One region of the Roseibium sp. Sym1 genome, then DNA from elsewhere that is predicted to be linked to it. Evidence: riboswitches for the same ligand, from Rfam matches in the RefSeq annotation. Region 1 holds a riboswitch; each other region holds the start of a gene.
What was found. Region 1 has a riboswitch for cobalamin ahead of O6760_RS07135 (CbtB domain-containing protein). Riboswitches for the same ligand answer to the same signal wherever they lie in the genome.

Region 1 (7,768 bases):
ATTTTGCCCCGCCCGGTCCATTCGCCTGTCTGCCAAATCAGGCCGGCTGTTGCGCGCCGGCCCGCGCGCCCTCGCGCTGCCAGAAATAACCTGCGAAACAGCCAAGCAGCAACCACGCCGCCATGCCCACACCGAGCGCCCGGCTGGCGAAGAGCGCGCCGATTTCGGTCGGGACCGGCCCGGCAAAGCTGTCCGGTTCCGGCGCGCCGACGACGTGGGGCGCCAGCAACAGGACTGCCGCTGCCCCCCAGGCCAGCCAGTTGCGGCCAAAGGCGATCAGCCAGAGGCCCGCTCCCGCCGTCACCACGGTGGCCCACCACCAGACCTGCCGGGCTGCCACGTCTGCGGCGGCAACGCCCGGTACTTCCGGCGCCAGGGTGAAGCCCGGCGCGAAGTGGAAGGCCACGAAACCCGCCAGACCCCAGAGAAGGCCGCTCCGGCCGTTCACATTGGCGCCGCGCAATTCGGCGAGTGCCATGCCGACGAGCAGGAGGAAGGCGTAACCGGTATAGGTGAGCATGGTGAAGACGATGCTCAGGCCGTCGCGCACCGGCTCGAAACCGCCGACGTCCTGGTGGGCGCTGACGGTCTCGGCACCAAAATGCACCAGCGCACCGGTCTCGTAGAGCTCGGCATGCAACAGCACCGGCTGAACGAACGAAAGCTGCAGCAGGGCCGCAATCAGCCCCGCTCCAGCGCCAGCGAACAAGCCGCTGACCAGAAGACGTGTCAGCATCTTAGTGGCAGGGGAACCCGGTTGCATGGCGCACATCGTGTGCCGCGTCGTGCAGGGCTCCGGCCTGTACGTGTCCCGTGATCGAGATGATCGCCACGCCGAGAATGGCGGCGAAGGCCAGCGGCACGATCTTGGAGACGGAAAGGGTCGATTTTACAGCTTGTGTCGTCATGTTGTCCTCGTTGCCGTCACACCCGACGGCCGTGTTTCAGGTCTTGCCTGGCAGGTCTCCTGGCTCGCGGGTCGTGGCGATTGACCGGACCTTCCCAGCCCTGAACAGGCTAGTGGTGCGATGGGTCAACGCTCTCCGCATACAGTCGCGGGGGCGGCTTCGGCATCCAGCGCCCTGATTGGGTCCGCCGTGTCCGAATTCCCTGTTCGTTTCCCGGCACTTTGTGCCGATCGGAAAACCAAGCAGCGTTCATAATGGACTATTTGCTTTTTCCGCGAAAGCACAAATGCGACATTTCGTTGTTTTACGGATCATGGGCGGTCCCGAGGCCCGGAACCGGAAACTTCCGGACTTGCCGCAAGCCCGGGCGACAGATCCTGTCAGGAAGGTGTCTCATCACCCGCAGATTTGTCACTTTAGGCCTTTTCTCCGGAGCGCCCTGCGGGCATGATCCGCGCCATGTCGACGCAAGATTCCTCCCCTGCCCTCACCGCCAACGACCACCTGATCCTGGTCGATGGGTCCACCTTCATCTTCCGCGCCTATCACGCGCTGCCGCCGCTGACGCGCAAGCCCGACGGGCTGCCGGTCGGCGCCGTCTCGGGTTTCTGCAACATGCTGTGGAAGCTGCTGCAGGAAGGCCTGACCCCGGAAGAAGGTGACGAACCGACTCATTTTGCGGTCATCTTCGACCATTCGGCGAAGACCTTCCGCAATGACATCTACCCGGAATACAAGGCCCACAGGCCCGATCCGCCGGAAGACCTGGTGCCACAGTTCGGCCTGATCCGGGAGGCGACACGGGCCTTTTCCGTACATTGCGTCGAACAGGCGGGCTTTGAGGCCGACGACCTGATCGCCACCTACGCGCGCCAGGCAGCCGAGCAGGGCGCGCGGGTGACGATCGTTTCGGGCGACAAGGACCTGATGCAGCTGATCGGGCCGAAGGTCGGCATGATCGACACGATGAAGAACAAGACTTTCGGCGAGGCGGAGGTCTTTGAAAAATTCGGCGTCGGGCCGGACAAGGTCATCGAGGTGCAGTCGCTGGCGGGCGACAGCGTCGACAACGTGCCGGGCGTGCCGGGCATCGGGCTGAAGACCGCCGCGCTCCTGATCAACGAATTCGGCGACCTGGAAACGCTGCTCACCCAGGCCGAGACCATCAAGCAGAAGAAACGCCGGGAAAACCTGATCGAGTTCGCCGACCAGGCGCGGGTGTCGAAGGAACTGGTGACCCTGAAGCAGGATGTGCCCGTGGAAGTTCCAGTCGGCGATCTCTCCGTGACCGATGTCGACGGGCCGAAGGCGGTCGGCTTCCTGAAGGCCATGGGTTTCACCACCCTGACCAAGCGGGTCGCCGACGAGACCGGCGCCGAGCTTGCCAATGTCGAGGCAACGGACTTCGAGGTCCCCGGCTGGGACGTGCCCGACCACAAGGGCCGGCTCATGGAGCGCACAGCCACCGGCGGCGGGTCGGAAGCCGCCAAGGGCGCCGGCGATGCGGCACCGGCGCCCGACGGGCTGATGGTGCCGCAGACCGTGGCCGATGCGCGTGTGGAAACCGTCAAGGCGATCCCGATCGATTCCAGCGCTTATGAAACCGTCACCAGTGTCGAGCGCCTGAAGGAATGGTGCGACGCGGCCTTCGAGAAAGGTTATGTCGCCTTCGACACGGAAACCACGTCGCTCGACGCCATGCAGGCCGAGCTGGTCGGCCTGTCGCTGTCCACGGAGCCGGGCAAGGCCTGTTACGTGCCGCTTGCCCATGTCGACGGCGAGGGCGATCTGCTGGGCGGCGGCGGCCTGGTCGAGGGACAGATCCCGCTCAAGGACGCGCTCGAGGTGCTGAAACCGATGCTGGAGGACCGCTCGGTCCTGAAGATCGCGCAGAACCTCAAATATGACTGGCTGGTGATGACCCGCTACGGCGTCGACATCACGCCCTATGACGACACAATGCTGCTCTCCTACACCGTTGATGCCGGCAAGGGCGGCAACGGCATGGACGAATTGTCCGAGCGCTGGCTCGACCACAGGCCGATCCCGTTCAAGGAGGTCTGCGGCTCGGGCAAGTCGATGATTACTTTCGACAAGGTGGCGATCGACAAGGCGACCGCCTATGCCGCCGAGGACGCCGACGTCACCCTGCGCCTGTGGCTGATCCTGAAGCCGCGGCTGGCCGCCGACAAGATGGCGACCGTCTACGAAACCCTGGAGCGGCCGATGGTGCCGGTGCTGGCGCGCATGGAAAAGCGCGGCATTTCCGTCGACCGGCAGATGCTGTCCCGGCTTTCCGGTGACTTCGCGCAGGGCATGGCCGCCAAGGAATCGGAAATCTACGAACTGGCAGGCGAAAACTTCAACATCGGCTCGCCGAAACAGCTCGGCGACATTCTCTTCGGCAAGATGGGTCTGCCCGGCGGCAAGAAGACCAAGACCGGCGCCTGGTCGACCTCGGCCCAGGTCCTGGAGGATCTCGCCGCGGAAGGCCATGAGCTGCCGTCGAAGATCGTCTCCTGGCGCCAGCTTTCCAAGCTGAAATCAACCTATTCCGATGCGCTGCCGGGCTATATCAACCCGGAAACGGGCCGGGTGCACACGTCCTATGCGCTGGCGGCCACCACCACCGGACGCCTGTCCTCGTCGGAACCGAACCTGCAGAACATTCCGGTCCGGACCGAAGAGGGCCGCAAGATCCGCAAGGCCTTCATCGCCGAGAAGGGCCACAAGCTGATTTCGGCCGACTACAGCCAGATCGAGCTGCGCGTGCTTGCGCACATGGCCGACATTGCGCAATTGAAACAGGCCTTTGACGACGGGCTCGATATTCACGCCATGACGGCGAGCGAGATGTTCGGCACGCCGATCGAGGGCATGGACCCGATGGTGCGCCGGCGCGCCAAGGCAATCAATTTCGGCATCATTTACGGCATTTCCGCCTTCGGCCTTGCCAACCAGCTCGGTATCGCGCGTGGTGAGGCGAGCGACTACATCAAGACCTATTTCGAGCGCTTCCCGGGCATCAAGGACTATATGGAAGCGACCAAGAAGCAGGTCCACGCCAATGGCTATGTCACGACGATCTTCGGCCGCAAGGCGCATTATCCGGACGTGAACACCAAGAACCCGAACATGCGCGCCTTTTACGAGCGCGCGGCGATCAACGCCCCGATCCAGGGATCGGCCTCCGACATCCTGCGCCGCGCCATGGTGCGCATGGAAGACAAGCTGCAGGGTTCAAAGCTCGATGCCCGGATGCTCCTGCAGGTCCATGACGAACTGATCTTCGAGGTGCCGGAAGGCCAGGTCGACGACACCATCCCGGTGATCAGGGACGTCATGGAAAATGCCTGCGACCCGGCGCTGAAACTGTCCGTGCCGCTGCAGGTCGATGCGCGCGCTGCCGACAATTGGGACGAGGCGCATTAAGCGCCCCGTTCCCCCTACACCATACCAAGCACGCGCAGCAGCAGCGCCATCTGGCACAGGAAGCCGGCGAAAAAGGCGATCGTCCTGAGCAGCGGGATGCCGAACGTGTAGATCACGACATGGGCCGCGCGGCTGGCCAGAAACGTGAAACACGCCGCCGTCGTCAGACCGTTTCCGGCCTCGAGCAAGTGCACATTGATCGCCAGCGGCGCAAAAACCGCGAGATTTTCCAGCGCGTTGCGGTGCGCATTGGCAAGCCGGTGCGCCCAGTCCGCTTTCGGCCGCACATCCGGTTGCGGGTTTTTCAGCGCCGTCCAGAGTCCCATCTCGGCAAGCCTGTTGAGGATGACCGGTATCCAGATGAGCCCGGTCAGGCCGGCCGCCAGCGCGGTTGAAAGAAGTTCAGGTGAAGGGGAAAGCATTTCCGTTCTCCGTCAGGTGGCACGGTTGCGGTCAGGATGCCGCAGGGTCCGTCGCCCGCATCGCGGGACGTTCGGAAAATGTCTCGAACCAGGCGGCAAGCTGCGGGTGACCCGGACGCCAGTCGATGTCGGGCAGGCGGAAATCGAGATACCCGAGCGCTGCGCCGAGGGCGATCTGGGCGAGGCTCAAGGGTCCCTCAAACGCCGTCAGGTCCGCTTCGATCACGGCGGCCGGGCGCAGGATGCCGGCCTGCCAGCGGTCCAGCCACATGGGGGACTGCTGCGTGGCGTCGCGCCGGCGTTCCATGACAATTGCGAAGGCCGCATCGAGAATGCCGTCGGCGAGAGCCTCGGCTGTCAGAACCTTCCAGCGCGTTGTCCCTTCCGGGATGAGTTGTCTTTCTCCCGGCAGGCTGTCCAGATAGGCGCAAATGACCGGGCTGTCGTAGATCGCCGTGCCTTCACCGGTCACGAGCGCGGGCACCTTGCCGAGCGGATTGGCCGATTTCAGCGCCGGACTGTCTTCAAACGGGTTCTGGAAGACCATCTCCACGCTGGCCTCCAGACCTTTTTCCAGAACGACCATCCGTGCCTTGCGGGCATAGGGAGAGGTGTTTGCGAAATAAAGTGTCATCATCGGTCAGTGCCCTTTCAAGACAAAGGAAGAAGCCCGGGAAAGAAGCGCTGCTGCCTGCCGGACGGTGGTTTCAACGATGTCCGCCGCCGGAAGAACGGCTTTGACAAGATCGAGGGATTCCCCGGCAATCAGCGCTCGGACGGAGAAGTCATCTGGATCCGACGCGTCATAGGTCTCGCGGAGCTGGCCGGCAGACACCCGAAGGGCCACGGGATCGTTGAGCCAGGGGCGGGAGAAATCGTTCTGAACAACCCGGCCGGTAAATTCCGGCGGCCAGGACAGCCCCCTGGCGACGTCGAATATGCTCGACCGGCCGGTGTCGTCACCGCGAGCGCCGACCAACGCGGCCTTTGCCTTGTCCGTGCCGTTGGCCTCATGGCTTGCCCAGAAGCGCGTCCCCATCATGATGCCGTCGGCACCCAGCATCAGAGCGGCAGCCAGGCCCCGCCCGTCCGCAAGCCCGCCCGCGGCCAGAACGACCTGGCCCGGTCCCGCGAGGTCCCGGACGGCCGGCAACAGCGCGGTCAGGCCGCGATCCATGCCGTGACCGCCGCCTTCCTGCCCCTGGGCCACGAGAATGTCCGTGCCGGCCTTCAGCGCCTGCTCGGCCTGGTCCAGTCTCTGCACCTGCCAGATGGTCGGGATGCCGCGTTCCTTCGCCGCGGCGATGATCGGTTCCGCATTGCCGAAAGAGACGAACAGGGCCGCTGGATTGCGATCGAGAATGCGTTCCAGAACGGCAGGCCTCTCCATCAGGGCCCAGGTGATGACGCCGATGCCGACATGCTGGTCCCCGGCATCCGCAAATGCGGCATCGATCCAGTCCGGATCCCCATAGCCGGCGCCGATGAGGCCAAAGCCGCCCGCGCGGGCCACTTCGGCGGCCAGGCGGCCGTCCGAGATCCTGTCCATCGGCGCCAGCATGATCGGATGCCTGATGCCGAAGCGGCGGGTGAATGACGTTTCGAGATACTGGTTCATGCCCCCATGCTGGCAAATTTTTTGTTTCTTGAAAAATGATTGTAATTGGAATTTGGTATCTCTATTTTTGATAGATGGATATTGTCCTTCTGAAAACGCTCGTGGCCGTAGCCGACGCCGGATCTTTTTCGGGTGCCGCCGAAATCCTTCATTGTGTCCAGTCGAATGTCACCTCGCGCATCCGCCGGCTCGAGGACCATTTCGGGCAGAAGGTCTTTCAGCGCAGCAAGGCCGGCGCGCACCTGACGGAATTCGGCAAGCGCCTGCACACCCGCGCGATCGAACTGTTGCAGCACTTCGAAGCGGTGGAACGGGATCTCATGGAAGCCGCCGGCACCGGGGCCTTGTTGCGCCTGGGGTCGATGGAAACGACGGCGGCCGTGCGCCTGCCCAGCCTCCTCAAGCATCTCAAGCAGCTGAGCCGGGCGCCGGTTGCCCTGTCCACCGGACCGACGGCCGACCTGCTTGCCCGGGTCTGGGACCGGAAACTGGATGCGGCCCTTGTCGCCGGGCCCGTGGACGAGGACCGTTTCCACGCGGTGACGGCCTTCACCGAACGGCTGGTCTGCGCCCGCAACCCCACCGGCACCGCGCAGGATCCGCTGCTTGCCTTCCGTCCCGGCTGCAGTTACCGCGCAACGGCTCAGGCCTGGCTCGCCAGCATTGGCCGAAGCGACACCGAAGTCACCGAAATGGGCACGCTTGAGGGAATACTCGGCTGCGTCGAAGCCGGGCTGGGGTTTGCGGTCGGTCCGGAGAGCGCCATTCGGGGTTACCGGAACGCGGATCAACTGAAGCTCGACCCGCTTCCCGCTCCCTATGACCTGGTCGAGACGTTTCTGGTCTGGCGCATCGACCACCAGCCGGTCGACAGCCACCGCAAGCTCTGCCGCATTTTGTCGGGCGAACCCGTCGCGTCGGGACCGCCCGCCGGTCTGTGAATCAGGCCGAAACGGACACTGTACACCACGGTTTCCCGGAGGCGACAGCCGTCAGACCATCGCCATCACGCGTGACGGTCCACCAGTGCCACCACGGTGTTTGGGCGCACCGACGATCAGCGTTGCGCCGCTGGCGGGCAGGGCGTCGAGATTGGCGATGCATTCCAGTCCCCAGCGGCCGCTCGGCAACCAGGAATAATGCACGGCAAAGTCCTGCGACATGCCGTGATCCAGCGACAGGCTGTCGACGGCGATGCCGACCACATCCGCCTCTTCCATCAGCATCTGCGTCGCTTCCACGTGAAAGCCCGGGAAATGCATGACGCCGTTTGCGTCGGCATTGCGGAACATGTCGTCGGCCACATGGGCGGCCCAGCCCGAATTCATGGCAATGCATGCGCCCTTGGGAATGTCGCCATGGGCGGACATCCAGGCTTTCAGGTCGTC
Region 2 (7,768 bases), 3.0 Mb from region 1:
CATTGAGGCCTTCAACGGCCGTTTCAGGGCGGAGTGCCTGAATGCACACTGGTTCCTGAGCCTTGCGGATGCGACCGAAAAGTTGGAGGATTGGCGCAAGGACTACAATGAACACAGACCTCACGGTGCCATCGGCAACAAAGTGCCGGTGGATCTCATGAAATCAGAACACGCAGCCAGCCCGTGTTCCTGATTTGGTCCGGAAAACTCTAGCCCTTCCTGGGGGCACGTTGGGTAGCACTCCATCAACCAAAGGACTCTGCGCTAAACCGGAAGAAACTCGGGTCTCAGGTCAGACGTGCTTGAGTCCTTGTAATCGAGCATTGGAGCGCTGTACGGTTTACCGATACTGTGAATCGCCGAGGCGAGTATTACGTTGTCGGATCGTTTGGGCCTCTATTTTCAGAAGTTGCCCATTGTCAAAAGCGCTGCTGGCAAGAGACCAAACATGGCTATAAGTAAGGACATAGCAGCGAACGGTTTGACTAAGATGATCCCAAAGATCCAGGTGAATGTTGTTCTCTCGGCATTAAGATACGAGATGTGGTGTTTGTAACTTCGGCGTTGCATCGTATTGTTTGTTTCGTTCTGTTTCTCGGGCTCGTAATCCTCGGACAGTGCAGTAATGCTCCGGATCCTATTCATCGGACTGACGGCGTAGAGCGAAAGAAAAACGATTACGGCTTGGATGATTGAGAGGAATGCAAGCGCTCTAAGCGTATTGCCCGTATCCACAGACGATGACGGCTCTAAATCCGGTAAACTACCGCCAAAAAACTGATAACGCCATACGCTACTAAGTTGCACCGCGGTTGCCTCACTCTTGAGTAAAACAAAAAGAAGCCCAAGCGACAATGCAGCAAAAATAGAAGTCGAGCAGATTAATATCAAGGAATTTAGGCGTGCGGAACGGTAGTCTATCAATAGCGTACGCACATCATTCGGCCAGGCCTGCCAATCTCTTTTTGTAGCGCCGAACTGAGACCAGGTGCCGGCCTCATTGTTATTCGTAGTGCTTTCACCGTCGGGGTTCTCATCTGCCGGGCGCTCCTTTAACTCTTCGAGCTCTACCCGGATTTCATTTAGCATTTCGTCGTTAATTCCCGTTGACTCCTCAATACTGACAATGCGTGCACCGTAATCAACAACCGTGTTTTGTAGACCTTCGACGCTTGCTTTCAGTCGGCTGATGTCATCGAGGGAAAAAAACCGATTTCGGGCGAGGAAAAAAGCGCTGCCGTCATCTGTATTGGCCCTCCTCGGCAAAGGCATAGCCGCGCGATGCATTCGAACCTCGAGTTCTTCGAAGATCTGGTTGATGGTTAGTAGTTCCGCCGCATCTTCCACACCGTTTTCGAGTACGTCGAGCAATTGGCCAGTGAATTGCGTAACTTTTTCACCTGGCGGGGCTAACGCCTTTTTGTCGGAGGGGACCGCGGCTATCGCAAAGGTGCCTTTTAGGTCAATTTGGGTTTCAACCGTGGAATAAATTTCACTGCTGTTCATGAAGCCATCAACGCCTGCTCCTGCAAAGCAGCAATCCAATATAAGGATGCGGCGCGGTGCCTTGGACTTGGCAATAGCAGAACGGACTTTGGAGATTGGAACGCCGTTGAAGTTGCGTTCACGGGGAGAAGTGCTCGTAGAGCAGAGGTAAAGGCTTTCATCGGCGTCTCCCTGTAGCCCGTGACCGGCGTAGTAAACAATGAAAGTGTCGCGGGCGGCGGCGCCAGCTTTGGCGATCCGCGTAAGGATCTTGTCTGCAGATGAGACGTCGACGATTGGCTCAATATCCTTGCGGTCTAGGCCAACAATATCGGGATCCGTGAAAACCCGCTGAAGCCGATTGATATTCTCACGCACATGCGGTAGCGGCTCCAATGCCGGTTTCAGGGTCGGGTCACCGCTCTCATTTCGTACATCCTTGTCAACAGTTTCTAACGCAAGAGGCCCATCATAACCCTCTGAATGGCTGGTTCCGATAAGCACCACCTTTACGCTGTCACCATAGGACAGTTTATTGTTGACGCTGTGCATCGCGTTATACCCTGAGTCTATTGATCGCCGCGACGACTGTTTCCAAATCTTCGGGGTTTTGAGCCTTAAGCAACACTTCCTCGTCGCCGTTTGTAAATTTCACGATGATGGGGTCATATTTGGCAGAGATCCAGACGTGTACAGATTCTGCAAGTTTTACCATCGCCGCCGAACCAAGGACCACCGTCAATACAGCAAGTAGTGTGGGACCCATTTCACCTTTATCTGAATCCGGCGGGATCTCTTCCTGTTCTACTGTTTCAACGCCCGATATGCGTGCACTCTCCAGCCAATTCTTAAGATGTGCAGTCTCTTCAAGGGCGTTCTCGCCGATGATTTCAATTTTAATGCTCATTTGCTCATCCTAAGTTCAATCAATAAAGTTAGTTGCTAACACGCTATAATAGCAATATGGGTTTATTCAATGGGTTTTTCTATATAAATTTACCCTACGGTTCGATTGTTAAGTGTTCTGCCAGCCTGAAAGTACAAACCAGTTTGTCCGTCCTAGGAGGCCTAGTTAAGTTTTCGAATAGTTACATTTCTCTGCAGCTTAAAATAGCTTTTTTTCCTTGAAGTTACGGCTTTGGAGATGTTGTCGCTTTGTTACTAACATATTGAGGTGTTTCTCTGGTATTTAATATCGGTATCAGATGTACCTAGCGGACAAGCCTTGTATCCTTGGCATCCTCCCTCATAGCGGGAAATCTGAAATTGAGGAGATTGATATGAGTGGCTCAAACAACCTTCGCACAGTTGGTGATCTTGTCGCTATGCAAGGATGGGTACAAAAAACCAACGATGTTTCTCGTTTTACTCTTCACCTTCATTTGTCGTTTGATCAAGCGAGAATAGGTGGTGGATCGAATGCAAGTGTCAATTTCAAGCTTGTGGTCAAGCGCTGCCATGTCGAGGTTGAGATACCCGCTAGAGAAGGAATTACTTATGATCAAGCCTCTGTAGATATGGACGTACCAATGCAAGCTCAGATAATGAGAGCGTTGCAAGAGGCAAAAGCCGAAAGATCTGAACCGCGTGAACCCATCACCGCACAGGATTTCGGGGCAAAGTTTAATGACAGCTATAGAGGGCGAAATTCAGAAAATGCTGGCAGTGAGAAGGGTTTCACTGTTCCAATTATTTCCTCAGAGTATAAACCTACAGGGCCCAGACAGCTGTGTTGGAAGCTGCGGCCCGAAACTACTGAATTTCTGCAAGGGCCTGTTTGGAATGCCAAAGATGAACCGCGATTTACGGTTGTCGATCGAAGAAGCCCAGCGAGACGCAAGTCTGACACAGAGAAGGGGTTTCAGCCGTTTGTACGTGTTTCTCTACGTTGCAAACGGGAAGACATTGAGTTGCTCGAGATCAGCTTAAAAGATCAGGAGAGAAACTCGTTACTTTTGGGTAGTCCAAAACACTCTGTTCGTGTAGCCGCGGCAGAAGCCTATTTGAAAACTGTGATGTTTCAAGAAGGATTGCAGGTTGGAAATTTGTCAGATGTTTTTTCTGACTTGTTGCTGGCAGAGTACCTCTTAGAGGTGAAACCGTGAATGAAATATTTTCGCAACTTGAGCTTATTCTCACATCAGATCAGCATGACCTTCGATACCTTGCTAGACTAGTAAATTGCGATCCTGCTACCATGTATCGCGGGGTTAATTTTCGCGATGCAGATTTATCTGACCAGGATTTGTCCGGCATAGACCTTACAGGCGCACAGCTTTCCTCAGCTCATTTAAGTCAAGAACAAATTAATACAATTCGCCTTGCATATTCAGAAGAACCTGAGGCTTTTACAAAAAATATCGAAGAGGATAGTTTTTCATCACACTTCCACAGTTGGGAGAGTAAGTTTCCTCAGTTTTCTGTTTTGGAATACAACAAAAATATTCTTGAAGAGGAAGTGAATAAACTCTGGGACTTTAGTCCTGATTGGCATCTTTCTGCAGTTAAAGCGATTGCAGCGAGAAGTTTTAATATAGCGAGTTTTCATTTCTTAAGTTTTTTAATGTACCGAAAAAATGCGATCGCTGATCGAAGAATTTATGAGCTGCTAACTCGCATCGGCTACTGGTCCCTTTCCCAATCTAAGATTCCTGAATTTGGTGTGTCAAAGTACGCTCCTGACTATTTTGTCGCCTACATAGGCGATGCCAATGGCTTCCGTGAAGCTATGGAGCGTACGCAAATAGTAGTAGGAAAATATTGTGGTTTAACAAGCGCATTTATCGATGAAAATTCAAAGAAAATAAAGTCATATTACGAATTGATAGATTTTTTAGACCAATTTGATAAAGAAATAAACCTGTCCGAAGGCTCTCTTTTATCCAAGGATTTCTTTGAAAATATACAAAAATTCTGTTCATCTGCACATGTTGTTTTACGTTTGATGGAATCCGTGCGGTCTAGTGTAATTCCAACAAATATCTTGTTATCTGTGACAGCAAAGGGAAGCCAAGATAGAGACTTTATGGAGATTCTCGATGCACTTACTGAGCGCGGTGTAATCGTCGACAATAACGTCTTAAAAAATTGGATCGACTCAGCAGCTTCTTTTGATGAAGCCTTCGATAGGGCTTTGAGTGCTTCGAGGAATAATCCTGAAGGTTTCCCAGATTATAGTCAGAGCATTGGAAAACGGGTAACGACGGCTAGTGAGTTTGATAAGCTTAAGGGTTTAGTAGATTCAATTAAGGCGAACCTTAGTTCCAGCGAGTGAGTGTTGGTTAGAGTTATTTAGAGTGTGGTTTAACTTCCCGATGAAATATTCCTCGTGATCTAAAATTCAAAGTTGTTCCGCTTCAGGTCGGTGTTAAGAGGCAATTAGAATCCGCCTTCGCAGGTAGCAGACACCGTCTCGGTCGTGTGGTTTGGGCTCTCTAGCCTTTCCCATATCGGCTCATTTGTGTAGCCGTTTTGGCCGATTTTTCCGCAGCGAAGTCAAGCGCACATGCGATGCGCGGTGGGTTTCTGCGGATTTTTAGGAGGGTGGTGATGGCTCCCCAGGCCGGACTCGAACCAGCGACCCAGCGATTAACAGTCGCTTGCTCTACCAACTGAGCTACTGGGGATCACCACGCTCGGGGTCAACGCGTCGCCGCCCCGTCGATGGAGATGCGTATATCAAAGGCTTGATCCGTTTGCCAAGCCCTTCGTGGCGTTTTTTTCATCAAGCCGTCATTTTTTTGTGGCGGGTGTGGAAAACTATATATTTTTCAGATGACTAGGCGTTAAGGACGGCTTGGAAAAAGCTGCGCCCGCGTGGCGTCACGGACTGCCGCAACCAGTCATGGGAAGGGATCGGGATCGTCAGGTGGTCGAACGGCCCGTTCCGGGCGGCAATGAAGGACGCGCAGAGCGAAATCCGTCGTGCCGCTTGTGTCCCGCCCAGGATCCGGTTAGGTAGTTTGCGACGGTTCCGGATTGAGTGTTGCTCGGTCCGGATGAAACGGGAATCCGGTGCGGGCCAAGATGGCCCTGATCCGGAGCTGCCCCCGCAACTGTGAGCGGTGAGCGGCTGCACGAAAACCACTGGTCCAGACCGGCCGGGAAGGGGTGCAGACCGCGGTGAGCCGCAAGCCAGGAGACCGGCCGTCATCCCTTCAACCTCGAACGCTGTCGGGTGGACGGCCGGGAGACGGACATGACGGATCAGACCCTGCCGCGAACCGCCCTCGTGTTTGGCGGTGCCCGCTCCGGCAAGAGCCGGTTTGCCGAACGGCTCGCCGAAGACTGCGGTCTCCACAAACTCTATGTTGCCACGGGCGCGGCCCATGACGATGAAATGGCCGAGCGCATTGCGGCGCATCGCGCGCAGCGCGGATCGTCCTGGGAAACGATTGAGGAACAGTTCGATCTCGCCGGCGTGCTTGACCACGAATGCCGCCCGGACCGGGTGGTTCTGGTCGATTGTCTCACCCTGTGGCTCTCAAACATTCTCTTTGCGGACAAGGATGTAACCCTGGAAACCGAGCGCCTGTGCGCGCGTGTCGCCGGGCTTGCAGGTCCCTGTGTCCTTGTCTCCAACGAAGTCGGCATGGGCATCGTGCCGGAGAACCGTCTGTCGAGGTCGTTCCGCGATGCGCAGGGCAGGCTCAACCAGGCTATGGCCGGGGTCTGCCAGAAGGTCGTCTTTGTCGGCGCGGGCCTGCCGCTCCTCATGAAACCCACTTTTCAACCGGATATCACGCTATGACCACTTCCATCTCGCAACCGGGCCGGAAAATTCCGGCAACGATCGTCACCGGGTTCCTGGGCGCGGGCAAGACCACGCTGATCCGCAACCTTTTGACGAATGCCAACGGCAAGCGCATTGCGTTGATTGTCAATGAATTCGGCGACATGGGTTTCGATGGTTCGCTGGTGAATGGCTGCGCCGACCCGGACTGCGCCGCGGAGGAAGTGGTTGAGCTGACCAATGGCTGCATCTGCTGCACGGTTGCCGATGATTTCCTGCCGACCATGGAAATGCTGCTCGCCCGCGAGACCCCGCCGGAGCATATCGTCATCGAGACCTCCGGCCTTGCGCTGCCCCAGCCGCTGGTGCGTGCCTTTTCCTGGCCGAGCGTCAAGCCAAAGGTGACCGTCGACGGCGTTGTCACGGTGCTGGATGCCGCCGCGCTTGCCGAAGGACGGATCGCGCTCGACGAAGCCGCGCTTGAAGCCCAACGCGCTGCGGACGAGGCGCTCGACCATGAAAGCCCGGTTGAGGAACTCTTCCAGGACCAGCTGCGCTGTGCCGACCTGGTCGTGCTCAACAAGGCTGATCTTGTGGCTGCCGACCTGCTCGAAACCGTTCGGAAGAAAATCGCCGCGGACGTGCGCCAGGCGGTCCACATCGTCTCTTCGGAAAAGGGAACGCTGCCGATCGAGGTGCTGCTCGGCCGCGGGTCCGCTGCCGAGGACGACATGGACGGTCGCCATGAACACCACCACCATCACCACGATGACCATGACGACGACCATCATCATGAGGGCGACCATGATCATCACCATCATGACCACCATCACCACGACGATTTCGAAAGTCATGTTCTGGAAGTCGGTTCCTTCGACAGCCTAAAGGATGCCGAGGCGAAGGTCCTGGAGGCGATGGCCCTGAAGGGCGTGCTCCGGATCAAGGGCGCCGTGCGCATCGAGGGCAAGGCGGCGCCGGCCATGGTCCAGGCCGTCGGCCCGCGTGTCGAAACCTGGTTCGCGGCGGGGGCGGAAAGTGCCGGCCGGCTGGTGGTGATCGGCCTCAAGGGCCTCGATCTCGACGCGACACGTGGGCTGCTCGGTCAGGTGAGTGAAGCTGCCTGATCGCGGCCACCGGATACCGACAGACGCTTGAGACCAACAAGAAGGCACTGAATGCACATTCTCGCCAGCCAGACGCGCCGGATCGATGACGGTGGAGACGCGGTCGATCTCGGCCAGTCGCCCGCGGACATCCTGTTCCTGTCTGCAGCAGACACGGAGCTGGGCAGTTTTGCCGCCGCCCGCAAGCAACTGGGAGAACGCGCGGCAAGCCTCAGGCTCGCCAACCTGATGGCGCTGTCTCATCCCTATTCGGTCGATCTTTATGCCGAACAGACCATGCGCGGCTCAAAGCTTGTGATCCTGCGCATTCTCGGCGGAGTCGAGTACTGGCGCTACGGACTGGAGCGGTTCGAGGAAGAGGCACGGGCCAGCGGCGTTGAGCTGATCGTCCTGCCGGGCGATGACAAGTGGGACGAGGAGCTTACGG
Region 3 (7,768 bases), 2.8 Mb from region 1:
TCTACCTGGTCTCGCTGATCTTCGGCCTCTCCCAGGGCGGCATCGTGCCGAGCTACGCGGTGATCGTGCGCGAATACCTGCCCGCCAGGGAAGCCGGCCAGCGGGTCGGCCTGGTGATCATGTCGACCATCCTCGGCATGGCCCTTGGCGGCTGGCTGTCCGGCTGGATCTACGATCTCACCGGCTCCTACTCGATGGCCTTCCTGAACGGCATCGCCTGGAACCTTGTGAACATGACGATCATGGTGTTCATCCTGCTCAGCGGCCGTCCGCGCCGGCCTTCGACCGCAGCAGCGCAATGAAGAACACGCCGCCGATCAGGCCGGTGACGATGCCGATCGGCATGTCCTCCGGCGCCATCAGCGTGCGTGCGAGAATATCGGCCCAGATCAGGAAGATTGCCCCGAGCAGCGCGGAGACAGGCAGCACGCGCGTGTAGCTGCCTCCCGTGAGGCCTCGGGCGATATGCGGGATCATCAGGCCGACAAACCCGATGATCCCGGAAAAGGCGACCATCACGCCCGTGATCAGCGCACCAGCGACAAACACGGTCAGGCGGAACCGGGCGACCGGAATTCCGAGGGTGGCCGCGGTTTCGTCACCGATGGTCATGGCGTTCAGGTCCGCGGCCCTCAGCAGCAGATACGGCGTGACGAGCAACAGAATTCCAAGCGGAAACAGGAGGTGGCTCCACTTCGCCAGGCCAAGGCCGCCCAGCATCCAGAACACCACCGTATGTGTGGCCCGTGGATCGCCCAGGAAGATCAGGATGTTGGCAACTGCCATGATCACGAAGGACACCGCGACACCGGCCAGAACCAGCTTGTCCGCGCTTGCCGCCGAGGCAAAACGCGTCACGCCAAGCACGATCAGCGTTGCGGCCAATGCGCCGGCAAAGGCCATCAGCGGCACGGTCAACAGACCCAGAAAGAGGCCGGTATGCAGCAACGCCAGAATGGCGCCGGCCGCCCCGCCCGACGAAATCCCGAGGAGATGCGGATCCGCGAGCGGATTGCGCGTAACCGCCTGAAGCGCCGCGCCCACCAGGGCCAGCCCGGCGCCGACGAGACCGGCCAGCAACACCCGCGGCAGGCGGATGTCCCAGACGATCGCCTCGCGCCCCGCCGACCAGTCCGCATCGGCCAGTCCGGGCCAGACCTTGTTGGCAACGACCCCGAACACGGTGCCGGACGGCACGGAGACCGCGCCGACGGACACGCCCACCACCACCGACACGGCGAGCGCGACAAGCCCGCCCGATATCATCAGCGCAATTGCGGGTCTTGCCGCGGACCGGCGCTCCCGACCCGTCCGGGCCGGTTCCGGAACGGGACCGCCGGCCGCCTTCTGCAACAAGGATCAGTCTCCCCAAAAGGCGTCGGCGAGCGTCTTCACCGCCCTGATGTTGCGCGGCCCCGGCGTAGCCTCGACATAGTCCAGCGTCACGAAGCGGTCGTTCCTGACCGCATCGATACCCGCAAGCGCCGGATTGTTTTTCATGAAGTTGCGCTTCTGCTCCGCGGTGACATTGCCGTAGTTGACGATCACCACCACTTCCGGGTTCTTCTCGACAACGGTCTCCCAGTCGATCCGTGCCCAGCTCTTTTCGAATTCGTCGAGCACGTTGACGCCACCTGCCGCCTCGATCAGGGCGGTGGGCATGGCATATCGTCCGGCCGTGAAAGGCTTGTCCTCGCCGCTGTCATAAACAAACACCCGCGGCGGTTCCTCATCCGCACCGAGAGTGGACGTGATCCGGTCCAGTTCCAGCTTGTAGGCGGCGACCAGGTCGTAGGCGGTGTCCTCGACACCGAAGATCCTGCCGAGATTGAGCAAGTCGTTATACATGTCATCCATGGAGACCTTCGGCTTGTCGCCGATATGAATGCAGGATTCGGTCAGTTCGTAGACCTCGATGCCGAAGGGAGCCAGCGTCTCCGGTGTCACTTCACCGCCGACTTTCATGCCGTAGTTCCAGCCGGCGAAGAAGAAATCCGCATCCGCGCCGATCAGCACCTCCCTGCCCGGATATTTTTCGGCAAGTTCGGGCAGTTCGGCGACCCCTTCGCGCATTTCCTCGTCAAGCGTCTTCCAGCCGGAAATCCCGGTATAACCGACCATCCGGTCGCTCAGGCCGAGCACCAGCATCATCTCTGTCAGGTTCACGTCGTTGGAGACCGCCGCCTTGGGCGGTTCCTCGAAAGTGACCTCCCGGTCACAGCTCCGGATTGTGGTTTGTGCAAGCGCCGGGCTCGCGACCAGTGTCGCGGCAAGGCCAAGAACCAGACGTTTCATGAAAAAGCTCCGTGATTAAAGATGAAAACTGAAGTGAGGCGCGCGGCCCGGTGCAGGGTCCTGGCGGCTGACGCGGACCGAATAGGCGTGTTCGATATGCGCGGGCGTCAGCACCTCGTCCGGGCGACCGTGGGCAACCTGCCGTCCCCGATACAGCAGCAGCACCTGATCGCAGAGTTGCGCCGCCAGGTTCAGGTCGTGGAGGCTGGTGACGACGGTGATGTCGAGACTTCCGATCAACGCGACGATCTCGAGCTGATGGCGGATGTCGAGATGATTGGTGGGCTCATCCATGACCAGCAATTGCGGTTCCTGCGCCAGGGCCCTGGCCACCATGACCCGCTGGCGTTCTCCGCCGGAGAGCGTGCCGAAGGACCGTCCGGAAAAATCCAGCAAGCCCATTCGCTCCAGCGCATCATCGACGAGATCCGCGTCCCTGCGTCCGCCGCCGGCAAACCCCGAGCCGTGCGGACGCCGGCCAAGGGCCACGATCTCCCGAACGGACAGCGCGAAATCCGTCGGCTGCTCCTGCAGGACCGCCGCCACCTTGCGCGCCGTTTCGCGCGCGGACATCTGCCAGAGATCCCGGCCGTCCAGAGACACCGTCCCCTCCACCGGCCTGTGAAACCGGTAAAGAAGGCGCAGCAGGGTCGATTTGCCGGCGCCGTTGGCACCTGCAATACCGAGCACCTTTCCCGGGGCAAGGTCAAAACTGACGTCTTCAAGCAAGGCCCTGCCCCGGCCCGGCCGCCAGCCGACGTTTTTGACGGACAGTGCGGCACCGCTCATGACAGCGCTGCCGGATCGACCTGCGTGACGATCATGGCCGCGGGAATGCGGGTCAGGTCCGTCTGCCCCACCGGGCCTTGCCCGTCCGCGGCCTGTCCCCGTCCCTCTTCCCGCTCGCGGTAAAGGTCCGCAAAGGCGATGAGATCGTCGATATCCGTCTCCGGGGCGACATCGCCGAAGAGGTAGGTGGACTTCCCGCCCGCCCTGAAGGCCAGCATGCACGGACGCAAGCATCCCGCGATGCAGGCCGTTCCGGATATTTCGAAATCGTCGCCGACCACCGGCACCGTCAGCTTCACCGCGTCCTGCAGTTTCCGGAGGAGGTCATAACCCGGCCCGCAGCTTCCGCCCTTGTGAGGGCAGACCGTGCAGACAAAGATCCTCTGGGTCTCAGCGCTCATCGGCCAGCTCCTTCCCGGCACAGGGATGCGCCGGTTGGGCATGGCCACCCCGGCACTGTCCCACCTTGCATCGTCCAAGCGGCTGTTCATGGTCTCCAACCGCGTATCCATTTTGTAATGTTATTACATTACAACTGTGCCGGTTTGCAAGAGCGTTTGCATGGCCGTTCGGGCACATTGCCCTGGCGGCACGATCACCGAGACTGCCGGCAGGTGCCAGCAGACCTGAATGTCTGAAAGTGCGAGAAACGTCTGTCCGGTTCATATCGCCCTCCGCGATTGCGCGGGGCGTCTGGAAACCGAATGCCTGTCTGTGTCAGCAAGGGCTGATGTGCCATGTCACTCGCTCCTCCGGGGCACCCCGCCCGGGTTGAAGTTGAAGATGAAATGGCAGGTCTCCTGACTTGCGGGTCACAGCTTGCCTGGTCCTTCCCGGGGTTACCCAGTGGTGTTCCAGGGTCGCTCGCCGCTCACAGTTGCGGGGGCAGTCACGGATTTGGTGCCTGTTGGCTACGCCGCACCGTGTTCCCTTTTAATCCCGATCCGGATGCCGGATTCGGAAACCATTCCATCCTGAGTGACCGAATTCGCACATGGTGTCAATTCTGCAATTGGAATGGGCTTCTCCCGCGACGAAGGTTACCTACTTTTTGCCGACGCCACCGCCAAGTTCCTCGATCCGGTCGCGATCGACCAGGCTCCACGGCAGACCGGCATGGCGATGAATTCTCTTGCCGAGCCTGGGGTAGTCGGCGACATCATGCGCAAGCCTTTCTCCCACGACAATGCAACGCAGGACCTCGGTTCCCGTGTTCCGTATCGAATGAGGCTGTCCCGACTTGCGGTAACCGATGAAGTCGCCCGGACCGATCTCGTGCTCCTCTTCTCCGATGACCGCGGTTGCGCTCCCCGACAAAACGAAAACGCATTCGTCCTCATGGTAATGGCAATGATGTTCCGTCGTCTCGAAGCCGGGCTCGACCTCTATCAGATGGAACCCGAATCCGGTCAGCCCGGTCGCGTCGCCCAGCGACTTGTTCAGCCGCTGTGCATTTGGATTGAGGAAATGGGTCTTTTGGGTCCCCTCCATTGCGGCGATGTCATCCCGGGTCAGGATATAGGTGTCGTTTGGCATCAACGGTGTCCTCGAAATAATCAGTCAACTTCACATAGCAGATCCGGATGTCTTGTCGCCTGCTGTTGACTGGTGTGGCACGATGCCCCCTGATAGGCGCTCGGCCCGCCTCAACAATCGCCGGGCGTCAGGCACCAGGACCGGCCGTTTCCCGCTCTTCCCGCCTGGACCCTCTTGCCTTCGCGCCGCAAAGCCCCTACCTCCGGAGCCATGAAACAGGATACCTTTCCCCCGCGCGCGGACGCGCGCCCTCTCACCCTGGAGACCCACGGCATCGAGCGTCAGGACGGCTATTCCTGGCTGCGTGCCGACAACTGGCAGGAAGTCATGCGCGACCCGTCGGTCCTGGATGACGACATCCGTGCCTATCTGGAGGCCGAAAACGCCTACCAGAAAGCGCAAATGGCATCCACGGACGCGCTTCAGGAACAGCTTTTCGCGGAGATGCGCGGCCGCATCAAGGAAGACGACAGTTCCGTCCCATCCCCGGACGGCCCCTTCGCCTACGGCCTGAGATTCGAGACCGGCGGCCAGCAGCCGATCTTCTTCCGCACGCCTCGCGACGGCGGCAAGGAAACGGTCCTGCTCCATGGCGACAAGGAAGCCGAGGGCAAGGCCTACTTCAAGTTCGGTGCCGTCAGCCAGTCGACCGGCCACAAGCTGGTGGCCTGGGCCTATGACGACAAAGGCTCGGAATACTATTCGATGCGCTTTCGCGACACCGCGACCGGCAAGGATCTCGACTACGTTGTCGAGGATACCGGCGGTGGCGGCGTCTTCTCCGCCGACGACAGGTATGTCTTCTACATCCGCCTCGACGCCAATCACCGGCCCTCGAAACTGTTCCGCCACGAGATCGGCACCGACCCGTCCGAGGACGTGCTTGTCTACGAGGAAGAGGATGCCGGCTTCTTCATGGGCGTCGGCAAGACCCAGTCCGGCGACACGATCGTCATCGATATTCACGACCATGAGACCTCGGAAGTCCGGACCATTCCGGCAAGCGACCCGACCGCCGAACCGACGCTGATCGCGCCGCGTGAAACCGGCATCGAATACTCCGTCGAGGATCACGGCGACCTTTTCTACATCCTGACCAATGCCGGCGACGCGGAAGACTTCAAGATCGTCACCGCGCCCAAGTCCGACCCGGGCCGGGACAACTGGACCGACCTGGTACCCCACAAGCCGGGCTGCCTGATCCTGTCCCATTGTGTCTACAAGACGTTCATGACCCGTCTTGAGCGCGAGGACGGCCTGCCGCGTATCGTCATCCGGCGCCTCGCCGACAACATCGAACACGCGATCGCCTTCGACGAGGAAGCCTATTCGCTCGGCATGGGCGGCGGCTACGAATTCGACACGACCACGATCCGCTTCACCTATTCCTCGATGACGACGCCGTCGCAGACCTTCGACTACAATGTCGACACCCGCGAGCGTGTCCTGAAGAAGGAACAGGAAGTGCCGTCCGGCCATGCGGCCTCGGACTATGTCACCCGCCGTCTGATGGCGCCCGCAGCGGACGGCGAAACCGTGCCGGTATCCGTGCTCTATCACAAGGACACGACGCTCGACGGCTCTGCGCCCCTGCTGCTTTACGGCTACGGCTCCTACGGCATCACCGTGCCGGCCAGCTTCAACACCAATGCCCTGTCCCTGGTCGACCGGGGATTTGTCTACGCCATTGCCCATATCCGCGGCGGCAAGGACAAGGGCTTTCGCTGGTACAAGGACGGCCGCCGGGAGAACAAGAAGAACACCTTCACCGATTTCATCGCGGCCGCCGATCATCTGGTGGCGGAGACATTCACCGCCCATGACCGGATCGTCGCCCATGGCGGATCCGCCGGTGGCATGCTGATGGGCGCTGTCGCCAACATGGCGCCCGAGAAGTTCGGCGGCATCATCGCCGAGGTTCCCTTTGTCGATGTGCTGTCGACCATGCTCGACGACACACTGCCGCTGACGCCGCCGGAATGGCCGGAATGGGGCAACCCGGTTACCGACAAGACCGCCTACGAGTACATCGCGTCCTATTCGCCCTATGACAATGTGGCCGCGAAGGACTACCCGGCGATCCTGGCGGTGGCGGGTCTGACCGACCCGCGCGTCACCTACTGGGAACCGGCCAAGTGGATCGCCCGCCTGCGCGCCACCGGGACAGGCGACAGCCTCCTGATGCTGACCACCAACATGGAAGCCGGCCATGGCGGCGCCTCCGGACGGTTCGACCGGTTGAAGGAAGTCGCGCGCAACCAGGCCTTCGCCCTGATGGTGGCCGGCAAGGCCTGATCGCGCGACCACTCACGCCGAATTGAAACGAGAACCGGGTCCGCTTGCGGGCCCGGTATTTCTTTTGCGCCGAAAAGGCTTAGGCTGGGTTTTCATTTCAAAAACCACAACTTTCAATGGGGATGTCATGACCAAGTCATCGTGCCGGGCAATCCGCTTCGGAACCGCTTTCACAGTCGCAGCGGCGCTGCTCGGGTCTGCCTCCATTGCCGGCGCCGCCGAGTTGCGCTGGTCCTCGCCGACCGACCCGCAGACCATGGATCCCCACGCGGTCAGCTCTGCGCCGGTGCTCGGTTTTCTCAACAACGTCTATGAGGGCCTTGTCCGCCGCAACAAGGACATGGCGATCGAGAGCTCGCTGGCGGAAAGCTGGGAACCGCTCGGCAGTGACGGCTGGCGTTTTCATCTGCGCGACGGCGTGACGTTCCATGATGGTGCCGCCTTTACCGCGGAAGACGTCCTGTTCTCTTACCAGCGCGCCGCGTCCGAGGCGTCCGACGTCAGTTCCTGGTTCGCGCCGGTGAAAGAAGTCAGGATTGTCGACGACCATACGATCGATTTCCTGACCCACGCTCCGGATCCGATCTTTCCCGATTCCATCGCCAATTTCATGATCCTGGACAAGGACTGGGCGGAGGCCAATGGTGCCGAACTCCCGGCCAAGGAAACGGAAACCTTCGCGACCCTCAATGCCAACGGCACCGGCCCGTTCAAGCTGGTGGCGCGTGAACCGGGTGTCGAGACCGTCCTGGAAGCCAACGACGGCTGGTGGGACGATGCCGAACATAATCTCACAAGGGCCACCTTCCTGCCGATCGCCAATCCTGCGACGGCGGTTGCCGGTCTCCTGAGT

Region 2: it holds a riboswitch for cobalamin, as region 1 does, so the genes downstream of both, cobU (bifunctional adenosylcobinamide kinase/adenosylcobinamide-phosphate guanylyltransferase) here and O6760_RS07135 (CbtB domain-containing protein) in region 1, are expected to answer to the same signal.
Region 3: it holds a riboswitch for cobalamin, as region 1 does, so the genes downstream of both, O6760_RS19730 (DUF1636 domain-containing protein) here and O6760_RS07135 (CbtB domain-containing protein) in region 1, are expected to answer to the same signal.

What each region holds. Positions count from the first base shown of each region.
Region 1 is NZ_CP114786.1:1,583,072-1,590,839, forward strand. Features, by position in the region: gene O6760_RS07130 (CbtA family protein) at 38-736, opposite strand; gene O6760_RS07135 (CbtB domain-containing protein) at 738-908, opposite strand; cobalamin riboswitch at 941-1,166, opposite strand; gene polA (DNA polymerase I) at 1,356-4,340, shown strand; gene O6760_RS07145 (MAPEG family protein) at 4,355-4,762, opposite strand; gene O6760_RS07150 (glutathione S-transferase N-terminal domain-containing protein) at 4,794-5,399, opposite strand; gene O6760_RS07155 (NAD(P)H-dependent flavin oxidoreductase) at 5,403-6,380, opposite strand; gene O6760_RS07160 (LysR family transcriptional regulator) at 6,482-7,321, shown strand; gene O6760_RS07165 (cyclase family protein) at 7,373-7,768, opposite strand, start outside.
Region 2 is NZ_CP114786.1:5,229,888-5,237,655, reverse strand. Features, by position in the region: one part of gene O6760_RS24360 (IS3 family transposase) at 1-193, shown strand, start outside; gene O6760_RS24355 (caspase, EACC1-associated type) at 403-2,037, opposite strand; gene O6760_RS24350 (effector-associated constant component EACC1) at 2,042-2,392, opposite strand; gene O6760_RS24345 (hypothetical protein) at 2,766-3,590, shown strand; gene O6760_RS24340 (pentapeptide repeat-containing protein) at 3,587-4,759, shown strand; tRNA gene O6760_RS24335 (tRNA-Asn) at 5,036-5,111, opposite strand; cobalamin riboswitch at 5,437-5,650, shown strand; gene cobU (bifunctional adenosylcobinamide kinase/adenosylcobinamide-phosphate guanylyltransferase) at 5,684-6,235, shown strand; gene cobW (cobalamin biosynthesis protein CobW) at 6,232-7,341, shown strand; gene cobN (cobaltochelatase subunit CobN) at 7,393-7,768, shown strand, end outside.
Region 3 is NZ_CP114786.1:4,337,801-4,345,568, reverse strand. Features, by position in the region: gene O6760_RS19750 (MFS transporter) at 1-302, shown strand, start outside; gene O6760_RS19745 (FecCD family ABC transporter permease) at 259-1,266, opposite strand; gene O6760_RS19740 (ABC transporter substrate-binding protein) at 1,360-2,295, opposite strand; gene O6760_RS19735 (ABC transporter ATP-binding protein) at 2,311-3,084, opposite strand; gene O6760_RS19730 (DUF1636 domain-containing protein) at 3,081-3,485, opposite strand; cobalamin riboswitch at 3,858-4,068, opposite strand; gene O6760_RS19725 (cupin domain-containing protein) at 4,129-4,620, opposite strand; gene O6760_RS19720 (S9 family peptidase) at 4,831-6,915, shown strand; gene O6760_RS19715 (ABC transporter substrate-binding protein) at 7,043-7,768, shown strand, end outside.